2 regions of the Mesorhizobium sp. M7A.F.Ca.CA.004.04.2.1 genome follow, and region 2 is predicted to be linked to the other one. Evidence: riboswitches for the same ligand, from Rfam matches in the RefSeq annotation. Region 2 holds a riboswitch; the other holds the start of a gene.

Region 1 (7,232 bases), on a different contig from region 2:
ATCGGGTTGTCGGCCTCGTCCGCCCCGCCAATCCGGCCTCGCGACGGGTGCTGGAGAAATGTGGCTTCGCCTTCGAAAAAGAGGTGATGCTGCGCGGGGCGCCAACGATACTTTTGGCATTGGCGCACCCGGGAAAAGCCAATATTTCAGGCCCGGCCGCCTAGAGCGGCGCGCCCGGTCCTAAAGCCCGGACGCGCCGGAACTATTCCGCGGCAATCGCGGCTGCTTCGCATCCGTCCATCTCGCACTCAGTCGTGGCAAGGCTGCGTTGGCCGAGCAGCACCGTGGCCAGTGCGATCGTGCCTGAAGCCACCGACACCCAGAACCCGCTCTTGGCGCCGAACGCATCCACCATCGCGCCGGCCGCGAACGAGCCCAGCGCCATGCCGATGCCGATGCCGGTCATGACCCAGGTGATGCCTTCGGTCAGCATCGCTTCCGGCACATGCCGCTCGATCAGGCCGAACGCGGTGATGAAGGTCGGCGAGATCGCCACACCGCTGATGAACACGGTCAGCGCCAGCAGTGGCACGGTGTCGGCGGTGAGCGGCAACAGCGTGCCGAGCGCGACGAGGGCGACTGCGATGGCCAGCTGGCGTTTCAGCGGCGCCTTCAGGCTGAGCGCGCCGACGATGATGCCGAGCACGAACGATCCCAGCGCATAAACGCCGATGACGAGGCTGGCGGCGCCCGGTTGGCCAAGCTCCTTGGTGATCGCCACGGTGGTCACTTCCGTCGTCGCGAAGGTTGCGCCGATGAAGATCAGGGCGAGGGTGATGATCTGAACCGGCCGCAGGCGGATCGCCGAGCCGCTTGAGTTATGGTCGACCGGCCGCACCCGGGGCTCGGTCGAGCGTTGCAGGATGAAGGCCGCTGATCCGAATGCGAGAAATAATGTGCTCACCAGAACGCCGGCTTCCGGGAACAGGGCGGCACTCAGGCCGACCGATAGCGATGCCCCGGCGATATAGACCAGTTCATCGGCCACGGACTCGAAGGCGAATGCGGTGTTCATCTGCGGCCGCCCCCGGAAAATCTCCGTCCAGCGCGCGCGCACCATCGCCGGTATGCTTGGCATGGCGGCGGCCAGCAGTGCCGATACGAACAGAGTCCAAACCGGCCAGTCCTGGTTGGCCGCCGCTATCAGGACCGCGAAAGCCAGCACCGCGATGATGGTGGTGGGCACCACGATTCGTGTCTGGCCCAGGCGGTCCACCAGTCTCGATATCTGCGGCGCGACGAAGGCGTTGGCCAGCGCGTATGTCGCCGAGACGGCTCCGGCCAGCCAGTATTCGCCACGCGTCTGCGACAGCATCGCCACGATGCCGATGGGCGCCATGGCGATCGGCAGGCGCGCCATGAAGCCGGCGGCCGCAAAGCCCTTGGCTCCCGGGGCACGAAAGATTTCCGCGTAGGGATTTTGCATCGGTTGGTTCCTCGACAAAGGACGATTGGACAATTACATACGGAGCGTATGATCATTAAATAGACCATACGTCGCGTATGTCAATTGGCATACGTTGCGTATGTGAATAGGGCCAGAAGCCATGCACAGACCCCGCAAGGAGATGATCGCCGAGACGCGCGCCAAGCTGATCGCGGCGGCCCGTCATGCCTTCGGCACAACAGGCTATGCGGAAGCCTCGATGGATGATTTCACCGCTTCGGCCGGGCTGACGCGCGGCGCGCTCTATCATCATTTCGGCGACAAAAAGGGGCTGCTGCAGGCGGTCATAGCCCAGATTGACGGCGAGATGGCGGCGCGCATCAATGAGGTCGCGTCGAGAGCGCCGACCCGTTGGCAGCATTTCGTCGACGAGTGCTCGACCTATATCGAGATGGCGCTGGAGCCGGAAATCCAGCGCATCATGTTCCGGGATGGCCCGGCCGTGCTGGGGGATCCAGCGCAATGGCCGAATTGCAGTGCGTGCATCGCTTCAATGACCGACCATCTGACCGCGCTGCAGGAGGAGGGGGTCGTTGTCTCCAGCCTCGACCCCGAGACGGCCTCGCGACTGATCAACGGAGCGAGCAGCCAGGCAGCGCAACGGATCGCCAATTCGAGCGACCCCGAAGCGACGTCGAAGAAGGTGGTGACGGCGTTCAAGCAACTGCTCGAAGGCCTGCTCAAGAAGCCGGACCCGCAGTCGAATTGAAGTTCCCACCGGAGCTTTCGTGCCGGCAGCTGTTCCCGATAGGAATTTTTTCTTGACTCGGTGACCTCAGCTAAGGTACATATTCGTCCATGGTGCTGATTTGCGCCAGTGACCCGCCGCACAGGCGGGTTTTTCGTTTGATGCTCCGTCAGCCTACGCGCCGGCGAAGGCTCCGAAGAAACCCGTTAGCCCGAATTCGTTGCCCTTTGGCGTCAGGGCCGGCAATTGACAATCGCCGGGTTGAGTCCATCCTCTTCCACCATCTCTGAGGCGGAGATTCGGGGCACATGTGGGATTTTGAGATCGGCCGGTCGGTGTCCATCATGATGCGGACCTGGCCGTTCATCGTCTTTCGCATGATCGTCTATTTCGGCATCACGCTGGCCTACATTATGGCGACGGGCACCGGCGCCTCGGTCGGCTATGGCGTCGGCCATATCTCCACTGATCCCGACGGGCCCATGTCCTTTGCCCTGTGGGGCGGCGTGGTCGGGTTTGGCCTCGTCTCGATCGCTGTGTATTGGATCCGCGAATACATCCTCTATGTCGTCAAGGCCGGCCACATCGCCGTCATGGTTCATCTGATCGACGGCCGCGACATTCCCGGCGTCAGGACCAGATCGCCTATGCCAGGGATATCGTGACCCAGCGTTTCGCCGAGGCCAACATCCTTTTCGTCGTCGACCAACTCGTCAAGGGCGCCATCCGCGCCATCACCGGCCTGCTCGGCGGCATCGCCGCCTTCCTGCCGATACCGGGCCTGAGCGGCCTGGTCTCCTTCATCAACACGGTGATCCGCCTGTCGCTGACCTATGTCGACGAGATCATCCTCGGCTACAACATCCGCATCAATTCAGCCTCGCCCTTCGAGACGGCGCGCCAGGGCGTCGTGCTCTATGCCCAGAACGGCAAGGTCATGGTCAAGAACGCCGTCTGGCTGGCGGTCATCATGTGGGGCGTGTCGTTCATCATCTTTCTGATGATGCTGGCGCCTGCCGGCGCGATTCTGTTCCTGATGCCTGGCCAGCTCGCCGGCTGGGCTTTTGTGCTCGCCATCGTCTTCGCCTGGGCATTCAAGGCGGCATTCATTGAACCCTTCGCCATCGCCTGCCTGATGCAGGTCTATTTCAAGACCATCGCGGGCCAGGTGCCGGATCCGGCCTGGGACGCCCGGCTGGCCGAGGCGTCGTCGAAGTTCAGGGAGCTCAAGGACAAGGCGCTCGCCTCCTTCGGCGGTTCGCGCTGGGCTACGGCCGGCGCCACACCCTGATCGGCCGGGCGGGTGATGTCTGGTGAGGCAGAAACGGTGTTGAGGCGCGCCACGGTGGATTTGAGCTGTGTCTCGCCTTGCCCGGAAAAGGTCTCGCTCATGATCAGCTCCGGCAGCGGCAGCCGCCGTCCCCAGCCATGCGTTTCAAGGTCCGGTTTGGGAGCGAACTCGGAAACACGGCCGACGCAGAGATAGGCGATCGGCGTTACGTGGTCCGGAATGGCCAACAGCCGCTTTAGCGCCTGCGCTTCGATGATGCTGACCCAGCCTACACCGACGCCCTCGGCACGCGCGGCCAGCCAGAAATTCTGCACCGCGCAGACGGTGCTGTAGAGATCCATCTCCGGATTGTGCCAGCGTCCCAGCGGCGAACCCTTCGAGCGCTGCCGGTCGCAGGTGATGCAGATGTTGAGCGCGCTTTCGCAGATGCCTTCCAGCTTGAGCTTGCGGTAGAGTTCCTGCCGCTCTTCGTCGATCGCCGGCAGTTCCTGCTCGCGCGCGGCCAGGAACAGGTCGCGCACCTCCGCCCGTCGCTCGATGTCACGAATGACAATGAAATTCCATGGCTGCATGAAGCCGACCGATGGCGCGTGATGGGCAGCAAGCAGCAGCCGCGCCAGCACGTCGTCATCGATCGCGGTGGGCAGGAAATGGCTGCGCACGTCGCGCCGTGTGAACATGGCGCGATAGACCGCATCGCGCGCACTCTGGTCAAATCCGTCGCCAACAGCAGCGGTCAGGTGTTCCGGCATCGCTTGTCCCCTTGCGATTGCAATTGATATCATCCGCCTGACCATGCGGATGACGATGCCTGCCAGGCCGGTCTTCTGGCTCGGGATCAACCCGCGTCCGGTGCCTTCCCGTCATCGACAGTGGCATTTACCGGCGCGGTCCCCCTCACAGCGTTGGGCACGCCACGGAATTCAACCGTGTTCCCGATTCTCCCGCTTGCGGCGGGCACCAGGCAGTACCAAAAACCTTACGCCGAAGTGCTGAGGACGCCAATGCTTGCAGCGACGCGAATGGACGCAGTCGCGATTTTCCCCAGTCATCGGCCGCCCGTGCATGGCCTTTGTCGATCCGGGTCACTAGATTAGGACGATGACCACCCGTCTCTACACCCATCCGATCTTCCTCGAGCATCTCACGCCGCCCGGACATCCCGAGCGGCCCGACCGCTTGCGTGCCATCGAGCGCGTGCTCGATGAGGAAGCCTTTGCCGGGCTCGATCGTATCCAGGCGCCGGAAGGCGACGAGGCCACCATCCTCTACGCGCATCCCGCCGATTTCGTCGCCCGCGTGCGCGCCGCCATTCCCGACGAGGGGATTGCCCGCATCGATGCCGACACCACTGCCAGTCCGAAGAGCTGGCAAGCGGCGATCACCGCGATCGGCGCCGCCAACGCCGCCGTCGATGACGTCTTTTCGGGCCGCGCCGACAACGTCTTCGTCGCCGCCCGGCCGCCCGGCCATCATGCCGAAAAGACCACGGCCATGGGCTTCTGCCTGTTCAACACGGCGGCGATCGCGGCGCGTTATGCGCAGAAGAAACACGGTGTCGAACGCGTTGCCATCGTCGACTGGGACGTGCATCACGGCAATGGCACGCAGGACATTTTCTGGGACGATCCGTCGGTGCTCTATTGCTCGACACACCAGATGCCGCTTTATCCCGGCACCGGAGCGAAGAACGAAACGGGCGCCGGCAACATCGTCAACGCGCCGCTGGCGCCGCAGACTGGCAGCGAGGTGTTTCGCGATGCCTTCCTGTCGCGCGTCCTGCCCGCGCTCGACAATTTCGCGCCCGACCTGATTATCATTTCGGCGGGGTTCGACGCGCACCACCGCGATCCGCTGGCCGAGATCAATCTGACCGAGGATGATTTCGATTGGGCGACCGGCCAACTGATGCAGCGCGCGGCACGCCACAGCGGCAACCGGCTCGTCAGCCTGCTCGAGGGCGGCTACGATCTGCAGGGATTGGCATTTTCGGTCGCCGCCCATGTCGGGCGACTGATGAAAGGATGAATGATGGCCGATGAGACCAACGAAGACGTCAAGGCGATGAGCTTCGAGCAGGCACTCGATGCGCTGGAGAAGATCGTCGATGATCTGGAGCGTGGCGACGTGCCGCTCGACCAGTCGATCAAGATCTATGAACGTGGCGAGGCGCTGAAGGCGCATTGCGACCGGCTGCTGAAGGCCGCCGAGGACAAGGTCGAGAAGATCAGGCTGTCGCGCGACGGCAAGCCGGTCGGAACGGAGCCGCTCGACGCGGATTGAGGCCCGGTCCGAACATAGGCTCGCCTCACCGGTTTTTGGACATGATCATGATCGAGGATATAACTCGTCCCGATTGAAACAGCTCAAGGACAAGAGGAGATACGGAAGCGATGTGCAGAAACATCAAGACCCTGTTCAATTTTGATCCGCCGGCAACCCCTGACGAGGTGCGCGACGCGGCTCTTCAGTTCGTCCGCAAGCTGAGCGGAACGACGCGACCCTCGAAGCAGAACCAGCACGCCTTCGACCATGCCGTCGAAGCCATCGCGGCCTCGGCGCGCGAACTGCTCGATTCCCTGGAAACCCATCAGCATCCGCGTAATCGCGAAGAGGTGGCGGCCAAGCTGCGGGCAAAGGCGGCGATCCGCTTTGCCTGACGCGGCCAGGCGGCCTTCGACGGCCGACAAGGAGAGTCCATGAGCTTCTTCCCCGGGAAAGACCCTGAGGCAGGCGACGCCTTTGCCAGCGACCAGATCGAATTGATGGTCATTCCGAACGCCAAGGACATCGGCGGTTTTCAGGTGCGCCGTGCCCTGCCGACGGCAAAAAGGCGGCTGGTCGGGCCGTTCATCTTCTTCGACCGCATGGGTCCTGCCATCCTGCGGGCCGGCCAGGCGCTCGACGTCCGTCCGCATCCGCATATCGGCCTGTCGACGGTCACCTATCTGTTCGACGGCAAGATCCGGCACCGCGATTCACTCGGCACCGAAATGGTCATTCAGCCCGGCGACGTGAATTTGATGACCGCTGGCCGCGGCATCGTCCATTCGGAGCGTACGCCGGAGGAACTGCGTGGCGCGCCGATGTCGGTATCCGGTCTGCAGACATGGCTGGCGCTGCCGGACGACAAGGAAGAGGTGGCACCGGTTTTCGAGAACACAGGAGCGCTCAGGCTTCCCGAGATCGATGCCGAAGGCGTCAACGGGCGCCTCATCATCGGCGATTTCCAGGGGTTGCGGTCGCCGGTCAGGGCCGACTCGGAGACGCTCTACGCCGACCTGCGCCTGGCGCCCGGCGCCAGCGTGAAAATCCCGGCCGATGCGGAAGAACGCGCCATTTACACGCTGGAGGGCGAGGTCTCGATTTCGGGCGATGTGTTCCCAGCCGAACGGCTGCTGGTGTTCCGTCCCGGTGACGAGATCGTCGTGTCGTCGCTGACCGGCGCGCATTTCATGCTGTTCGGCGGCGCCTCTCTTGGTTCGAAGCGTTATATCTGGTGGAATTTCGTCTCCTCATCGAAGGAGCGCATCGAACAGGCCAAGCAAGAATGGAAGGCGGGCCGCTTCGACATCGTTCCCGGAGACGAGGAAGAGTTCATCCCGCTGCCGGAAAGCTGATGCCCGTCGCCGGAAAGTGGCAGAACGAAATGCATAGACAAAAGACTAGGGCCTGATCCGCGTCACTGACACGCATTTACTTTCGCCGGCCGGCGGCCTATTCGCCCATCAACCGAAAGCCCGAGCACAGTGAACGCAACGCCGCATACGCCGCTTCTCGACAAGGTCCGCATCCCGGCCGACCTG
Region 2 (7,232 bases):
GTGAAGGCCGCGACCGGCAATGTCCAGATGCCGAAACTGTCTCCGAAGACGGTGATGACGGAAACCGCACCCGCGGCGGCGCCCGACGACAGGCCGAACAGGAACGGGTCGGCAAGGTCGTTGCGGGTCACCGTCTGCAGCAGCGCACCGACGACGCCGAGACCGGCCCCGACGCAGATGGCCAGGATCGTGCGCGGCAGCCGCAGGTCGACGACGATCTTGCCTACCGGCCCGGACACGTCGTGCCCGCTGAAGCCAATCGCACGGCCAAGCGAGGCAACGACGTCGGCCAACGGAATCAACGTCGAGCCATAGGCGATCGACAGCAGAGCGAGAGCGGCGATCGCCGCCGCTCCCACCAGCATGGCCAGTGCGAATGCCGGATGGCGCAAACCTGGAAATGCGTCGTGTCTGTCAGGACGCGTGCGACGCACTTCCAGGATCTTTTGCTCATGCATGTCGTTGCCCCAAAACCGCTGCGCACTTTTGGGCGACAGGCATCAAAACGCTTCCGGATGCATGGCCTTGGCGATTTTGTCGATCGCTTCGATATTGGCGGGTCCGGGTGTCAGTTCGGCATAGCGCAGGGCGACGAAGCGCTCGTTCTTGACCGCGTCCGTTTCTTTCATCGCCGGGTGGGACTTCAGGAAATCAAGCAGTTTCCTGTAGCCGCCGCCGTCCTGGTAATCGAGCAGGATGAGGAATTGCGGATTGCGCGACGCCACCGTTTCCCAGTCCGTGTTGCCCCAGCTGGTCTCCATGTCGCCCATGATGTTGTCGCCGCCGGCGGCTGATATCATGGCGCTGGGGATGGCGAACTTGCCTGCTGTGAACGGTTTGTCCTCGCCGGAATCATAGAGAAACACTCGCGTACCCTTGCCGTTGCCGACCTTGGCGGTGATGTCGGCGAGCTGCTTCTTCCAGCCGGAGACAAGCTTCTCCGCCTCGGCCTCCTTGCCGAAAATCTTGCCCAGCTTTTCGACGTCGCCATAGAGCAGGTCCATCGAGGCGGCTGGGCGGCTCTTGTCGAGATGGACGCAGCTTTCCGTCAGCACCAGCGTCTTGATGCCGTGCGGAGCAAGCGTATCGGGTGTCACCTCGCCGCCCGGCTTCATGCCGTAATACCAGCCGGCGAAGAAGAAATCCGGCTCGACCGCGACGAGGTTTTCGAGCGTCGGATATTTCGGCGCCAGTTCCGGGATCGAACCCTGCTCGGCCTTGAATTCGGGACCCACCTTGTACCATCCGGTGATGCCGGTCAGGCCGACGATCGACGGCTGCAGTTTCAGCGCGAAAGCCATCTCGGCCATGTTGAGATCCTGGATGACGGCGCGCTTCGGCGGCGCATCGAAGGTCAGCGGCTTGCCGCAGCTGTCGACCGTGACCGGGAAGGCCAGGGCTGTCGAGGCCAGCAGCGAGAAGACAAGCGAAAAGGCCAGGCGTTTCACGGGTTTGCTCCTTGTGGATGGGATTGGGTCGACTACGAGATGGCTTCAATCACGTCGGCGGCGCGGCACGGTTCGGCACATCGAACACCGTCAGTTCGCGGTCTTCGGTCGGATGGCGCAGACGCAGCACATCGATGCCGAAAATCTCGCGGATCAGCTTTTGGGTCAGGGCTTCGCGCGGTGCGGCGAGCGCTTGCAGACGGGCATGGTTCATCACCGCCACCCTGGTGGCGAACGGTGCCACCAGCGCCAGATCGTGCAGCACCGCGATCACCGTCATCTCGAAGCCTGCCACGAGGTCGAGCAGTTCGCCGCGGGCACGCGGGTCGAGATGGTTGGTCGGCTCGTCGAGGAACAGGATTTTTGGCTGCTGGGCGATGGCGCGCGCAAGTTGGGCGCGCTGGCGCTCGCCGCCCGACAGCGAGCCGATGGTGCGGCCAAATAGCGGCAGCAGGCCGGTCCGGCGCAGTGCATCGACGACGATCTCGCGCTCCTCGCTCCTGCGCCGCAGCCCGGCGTGCGGAACCCGGCCAAGCTCGACATAGTCGATCACCGCCAGCCGCGGATCGGGCTGGTCGGTCTGGCCGACCACGGCAATGTGCAGCGCCCGTTCGGCGGCTGAAATCCTGTCCAGGCGGCGCCCGCCGAGCTTCACCTCGCCGGAGCTCGGACGCAGCATGCCCGACAGCATGCGCAGCAGCGTCGTCTTGCCGGCGCCGTTGGGACCGATGATGGCAAGGCGATCGCCGGCGGCCACCGAGAAGCTGACCGCCTGAACCAGATCCCGCCCATTCGCCGTGACGCAGAGGTCACGGGCTTCGAGAAGCGCTACGGTCATCGGCTGCTGCCCGCCGGCTTGCCGGGACGGCAAAGCGTATATACGACGATGCGATGGATGGAGCCGTCCAACTTTCCGTCACTTTCCAAAACTGGCGACGGAAGGAAGCTGGCGAACCGGCCGACAAGACCGGGATTCGCGTTTCCTCCCGGCACACCCCGTCCGGTCAACTCAGTGATGGCAGGTCTCCTGGCTCACGGGTCGTTGCGCCATCCAGCCTTCCCAGCCTTGCCGGCCAGTGGCATTCACGGATTTTGCTCGCCGCTTACAGTTGCGGGGGCAGCCACGGTCTCGACCTGAGCAGGCCTCACCGTGTTCCCTTTTCACCCCTCGCCTTTCGACTCGGGGACCATCACCGCTTCAGCGTAGATTTGCGCCGATCGCTTCGCAATGGATTTCTCGGACGGAGTGGTGGGCCAGCTAAGGGAAACAGGCATCGCATGCTCTCTTTATGTAATAATATAACATACCTAAGAGATGACGCCGGTCGCTGTCAAGCGAAAGCTCATGGGGCGGTTGGCCGGATGGCGACCGGCATCGGCGCAGATTGCACGGGATGCGCAATTTCGATCAAACTGGCTGCGCCAGGAAACGGCAGGATGATCTGGCCAATGCGAGGAGAAAATGGACCCGACCGAGAAAGCGCTGTGGTTCGTCGAAAGCCATCTGCCGGAGGCGATCTCGCTTGATGATGTCGCGCAAAACAGCGGCGTGTCGCGTTTTCATGTGACGCGCGCCTTCGGCGCCGCCACCGGCCGGTCGGTGATGGGCTACATGCGCTCACGCCGGCTGACCGAGGCGGCGCGCAAGCTGGCGGGCGGGGCGCCCGACATCCTCGCCGTCGCGCTCGACGCCGGCTACAACTCGCATGAGGCGTTCACCCGTGCCTTCCGCGATCAGTTCGGCACCACGCCGGAACTGGTGCGCGCGCAGGGCACACTCGACAAGCTCGACCTCGTGGAGCCGATCCTGATGGACCAGTCCCTCCTCACCAATCTCGAACCGCCGCGTTTCGAGACCAGCCGGCCGTTCCTGATCGCCGGCCTCGGCGAACGCTGCAGCTGCGAAACCAGCGCCGCCATCCCGATGCAGTGGCAGCGCTTCGGCCCCTATATCGGCAACATTCCGGGCGAGACCGGCGACGTCGCCTATGGCGTCTGCGTCAACGGCGACGATGCCGGCAATTTCGACTACATCGGCGGCGTCGAAGTGTCTGACTTCTCCGACCTGCCCAGGGACTTCTACCGGGTGCGGGTGCCGGCGCAGAAATATGCGGTCTTTGCCCACCGCGACCACATCTCGACCATCCGCCGGACGGTCAACACGATCTGGAACAAATGGCTGCCGGCCTCCGGGCATGAGATCGCGGACGCGCCGGAATTCGAACGCTACGGCCCCGAATTCGACCCGCGCAGCGGCAAGGGCGGGCTGGAGATCTGGATACCGGTGAAGGCGTAGTCGGTCAGGCCATCGGCAACGCCGGCCAGCGATCGGCGATCCGGCCGCCGGAAAACACCGCGATCGACCCGAACTGCTGCAGCACGGCTTCGCTCTGCGTCGGCCTTAGAAACGCGTAGTCGCCGGGCTTTGCGGTCGCGTCGGCGGGCAAGCCCATGAATTGCTGGTTGGAGGACAGGCCGAGCAGCCCGTTCGCCTTCATGCCTTCTGGGAAGACCGGCTCGGCCATCCACTTGCCGCCATAGAGGTAGCAACCCTTGCGCGGGAACCGGCCGAGCGCCTGCAGCAGGCGGGTGACGGCCGGCGGGCCGGGCAGCATCGGCTCGACCATTTTCAGGATCGGCGTGGCGATGAAGGCCGCCGGCTGGAAGCCGTCGAGGCCTGGCGTATCGAAGTCGCTGGGCAGCACAAAGGCCGAGCCCATCGAGACCTCATTGGCCGCGCCGCCATGATGAAGCAGCGCGGTCTTGCTGCCGCCGATGTTCAGGATGCGGCGCTGGTCGGCGCCGAGACAGGCGACGAACGCCGAGGCCTGCGCCGACGCCTTTGCCAATGCCTTTGCCGGTCCGCCGAAAAGGCCAGGAATGAGCGGCGCATGCGCCTCGTAGGCCATGACGCCTTCGCAATGCAGCCGGGCCGGCAACGCGCTCAACGCCTTCGACAAGGCCTCAGGATTGGCGAACCCGCCGCGATGCAGCCCGACATCGATCTCGAAAGCGATGCGCAGGCCGATGCCGAGTTCGTCTGCCAGCGCGCCATATTCCGCCAGTCTTTCCTCGCTGTCGATCAGCCAGCAGACGCGCGACCAGTCGGTATCGGCTTTCACCAGCGCCGCCCTTGCCGCGCCGATCGGCATCGGCTTGCCGTAGAGCAGATCGGCATCCGGGAACGCCTTCAGCACCGCCTCGCTGATCGGCGGGTGGAAGGTCATGAAGCGCTCACTGCCAAGCGCCTTGGCGATATACGCAAGCAGCGGCATGCACGCGAGCGATTTGTCGACCAGCCGCACGGCCAGGCCGGGATCCAGTCTCTCCTTGACCAGGGCAATGTTGCCGTCCAGCCGGTCGCGATCGAGCAGCAGGCAGGGCTGGAAGATGCCGGCGGTCTTCAGCGCATCCGAGAGGGTGGAAAAATAGGTGCTCATCATTCGATGCCGAACAAGCCGGCCATATAGGGCGAGACGAAGCGGTTTTGCGGATCGACGTCGCGGCGCACCGCCATGGCATCGTCCCAGCGCGGGTAGAGCTTTTTCAGATCCGCCGCTTTCAGGCTGTGCATCTTGCCCCAATGCGGCCGGCCGCCATATCTGCGGAAGATCGGCTCCGCCGCCCGCATGAACGGCAGAGGATCGTTCGCTGCATCATGGTGGATGGCGATGGAGCAGGTCAGCCTGTTGTAGAATGGCGAAAGCCAGAACTGGTCCGGCGCGACCGAGCGCACCTCCATCGGGAAATAGACCTCGAGAAAACGCTTCTCGGTCAGCTCGATGATCTCGGCCAACGCCTTCGGCCCTTCCTCGAACGGCAAATGATATTCCATCTCGTTGAACTTGGTCTGCCGGTCGCTGGCATAGACGTTGAGCCAGTCCTGCACGTAGTCCTCGGCGGGAAATCTGACGGCCGCCGAACGGATCAGGCGGCCACGCAGCGATGGCAGCCAGGCAAGTGAGGTGCGCAGCCGACGCAGCGTCCTCAAACCCGCCTCGTCCTCTTCCGGCGGCCGTGCGGTGGGTGCGGCGTCGCTGAAATCGCTGGCGATGAACTGCGCATAGCCGGAGAACGGAATGTAGTAGAATTCGGCCGAGCGATGCGCGGCCATCATCGCCTCGAAGTCGCGCAGCATCTCAGTGATCGGCAGCACATATTTGCGGCGGCGCAACCGGTAGGTCGCGATGTTGTTCAGCGTCACTTCGGTGAGCACGCCGAAAGCGCCGAGCGCGACGCCCATGGCGTGGATCATGTCCTGATCCCCTGCCCGCTTGAAGTCGCGGACCTTGCCAAGCCCGTCGACGATCTGCACCGTCTCCAGCTGCGTGTGATAGGCGCCGAGCGTCGGTCCCGAGCCATGCGTGGCGGTACCCAGCGCGCCGCCGATCGCCTGGCGGTCAATGTCGCCCATATTGGGCAGGCCCTGGCCAATGCCTTGCAGGATGCGCATCAGCGGGCCGAGCCGGGTCCCTGCCCGCACCCGCGCCCGATGTGTTTCGGCGTCGTGCGAGACCAGCCCTTCCAGCCTCTCCAGGGACAGGATCGTGCCTTGCGATTTCACCAGCGGCGTGAAGGAATGACCGGCACCGGCGACGCGCACCGGGCCAGGCGCGGTCCGGACGAGATCACCGAGTTCACCGGCATCGCCGGGGCTGGCGATCAGCTTGGGCTCGGCGCTTACAAAGCCCGACCAGTTGCTCCAAATGTTAGACATGCCACCTCCCCGCTCAGGCAACCGCACGACGGTGACGCGACACAAGGACGAAGAGACCGAGCAGCGCCACGCTGGCGACCGCGCTGGCGGCGGCGAATTCCGGCACCGGCCGGAAATCCTTGCCATCGATGAGCAGCGACGCCGCGATCGGCCCGATCGCCAGGCCGAAAAGCTGGGCTGCCGGCACCAGCAGCACAGCGGTCCGCGTCTCGTCGGCGGTGATCGCCAGACGTATCTGGTAGGGCACGATGAACAGCAGGATAAAGCCCATGGCCAAGGCAGCGACCCAGAACGTTGTCAGGCCAGGGCTACTGGCAAGAACCAGGGAGCTGACAAGCGCGACGACGCCGATCGCCGCGATGGCAAGGCGATAATCGATGCGCGCCTCGAACACGGTGGCCGTCATAGCACCCAGGACCTGCACGGCGAGGCTGGCCGAGACGATCAGGCCGACGGTGCGGCCATCGATGCCATACTGTGCGCCAAGCGGTTCCAGAAAGGCCCAGACCGCGCCGAAGAACATGAAATAGCAGAAGACGGACAGCAGCGCGGTCGTCGAGGGAAGCGTCAGCACATTGACCAGGTTCTCCTCCTTGGGCAGGTCGGCATAGTCACCGGGAACAGTGAAGGCGACCACCAGCGACACGACGCAGACGACGGCAAGAACGATGAAGCCGCCCGACGCCCCTGCGGCCGGGATGACATAGAGCGCCAGCAACAGGGCGAGCGCGCATTGCGCCAGCGTCTGCATGGTGACGAAATAGCCGCCGATGCGCTCGGCGCGCCGCGAGCGGGCGATCAGTTCGGTGGCGATGGCGACCAGACCGCCCTCGGCGAGCCCGGCCAGGGCGCGGGCCGCAATCAGCGTGCTGGTGCTCGCGGCATAGGCCGTCCACACATTGACCAGCGCCAGCAGCAGCAGAAGGACGGCACTTTTCCAGCGCATGTGGTGCGCCGAAAGCAGCATCGCCACGACAGCCGAACCGATGGCAATAGCGATCATCTCGGCTGTGGCGACCAGCGCCAGTTCGTCGCCGCTGACATGGCCTTCGGTGTAGAGAGCTCCG

Evidence for each region. A riboswitch is a leader RNA that binds a small molecule or an ion and turns the genes downstream of it on or off. The one in region 2 is predicted to bind cobalamin.
Region 1: linked by a shared signal. The riboswitch ahead of bluB (5,6-dimethylbenzimidazole synthase) and the one ahead of EN893_RS08020 (ABC transporter ATP-binding protein) in region 2 are both predicted to bind cobalamin.

Annotation. Positions count from the first base shown of each region.
Region 1 covers NZ_RZPH01000033.1:2,280-9,511, forward strand. The annotation lists gene EN893_RS03145 (GNAT family N-acetyltransferase) at 1-164, shown strand, start outside; gene EN893_RS03150 (MFS transporter) at 203-1,426, opposite strand; gene EN893_RS03155 (TetR/AcrR family transcriptional regulator) at 1,548-2,156, shown strand; partial or broken gene EN893_RS03160 (hypothetical protein) at 2,444-3,426, shown strand; partial or broken gene bluB (5,6-dimethylbenzimidazole synthase) at 3,549-4,223, opposite strand; cobalamin riboswitch at 4,226-4,406, opposite strand; gene EN893_RS03170 (histone deacetylase family protein) at 4,528-5,454, shown strand; gene EN893_RS03175 (exodeoxyribonuclease VII small subunit) at 5,458-5,709, shown strand; gene EN893_RS03180 (DUF2277 domain-containing protein) at 5,820-6,086, shown strand; gene EN893_RS03185 (pirin family protein) at 6,126-7,046, shown strand; gene dxs (1-deoxy-D-xylulose-5-phosphate synthase) at 7,176-7,232, shown strand, end outside.
Region 2 covers NZ_RZPH01000117.1:2,223-9,454, reverse strand. The annotation lists partial or broken gene EN893_RS08030 (iron chelate uptake ABC transporter family permease subunit) at 1-365, opposite strand, end outside; gene EN893_RS08025 (ABC transporter substrate-binding protein) at 501-1,448, opposite strand; gene EN893_RS08020 (ABC transporter ATP-binding protein) at 1,498-2,286, opposite strand; cobalamin riboswitch at 2,448-2,655, opposite strand; gene EN893_RS08015 (AraC family transcriptional regulator) at 2,911-3,744, shown strand; gene EN893_RS08010 (DSD1 family PLP-dependent enzyme) at 3,749-4,888, opposite strand; gene EN893_RS08005 (D-arabinono-1,4-lactone oxidase) at 4,888-6,165, opposite strand; gene EN893_RS08000 (MFS transporter) at 6,179-7,232, opposite strand, start outside.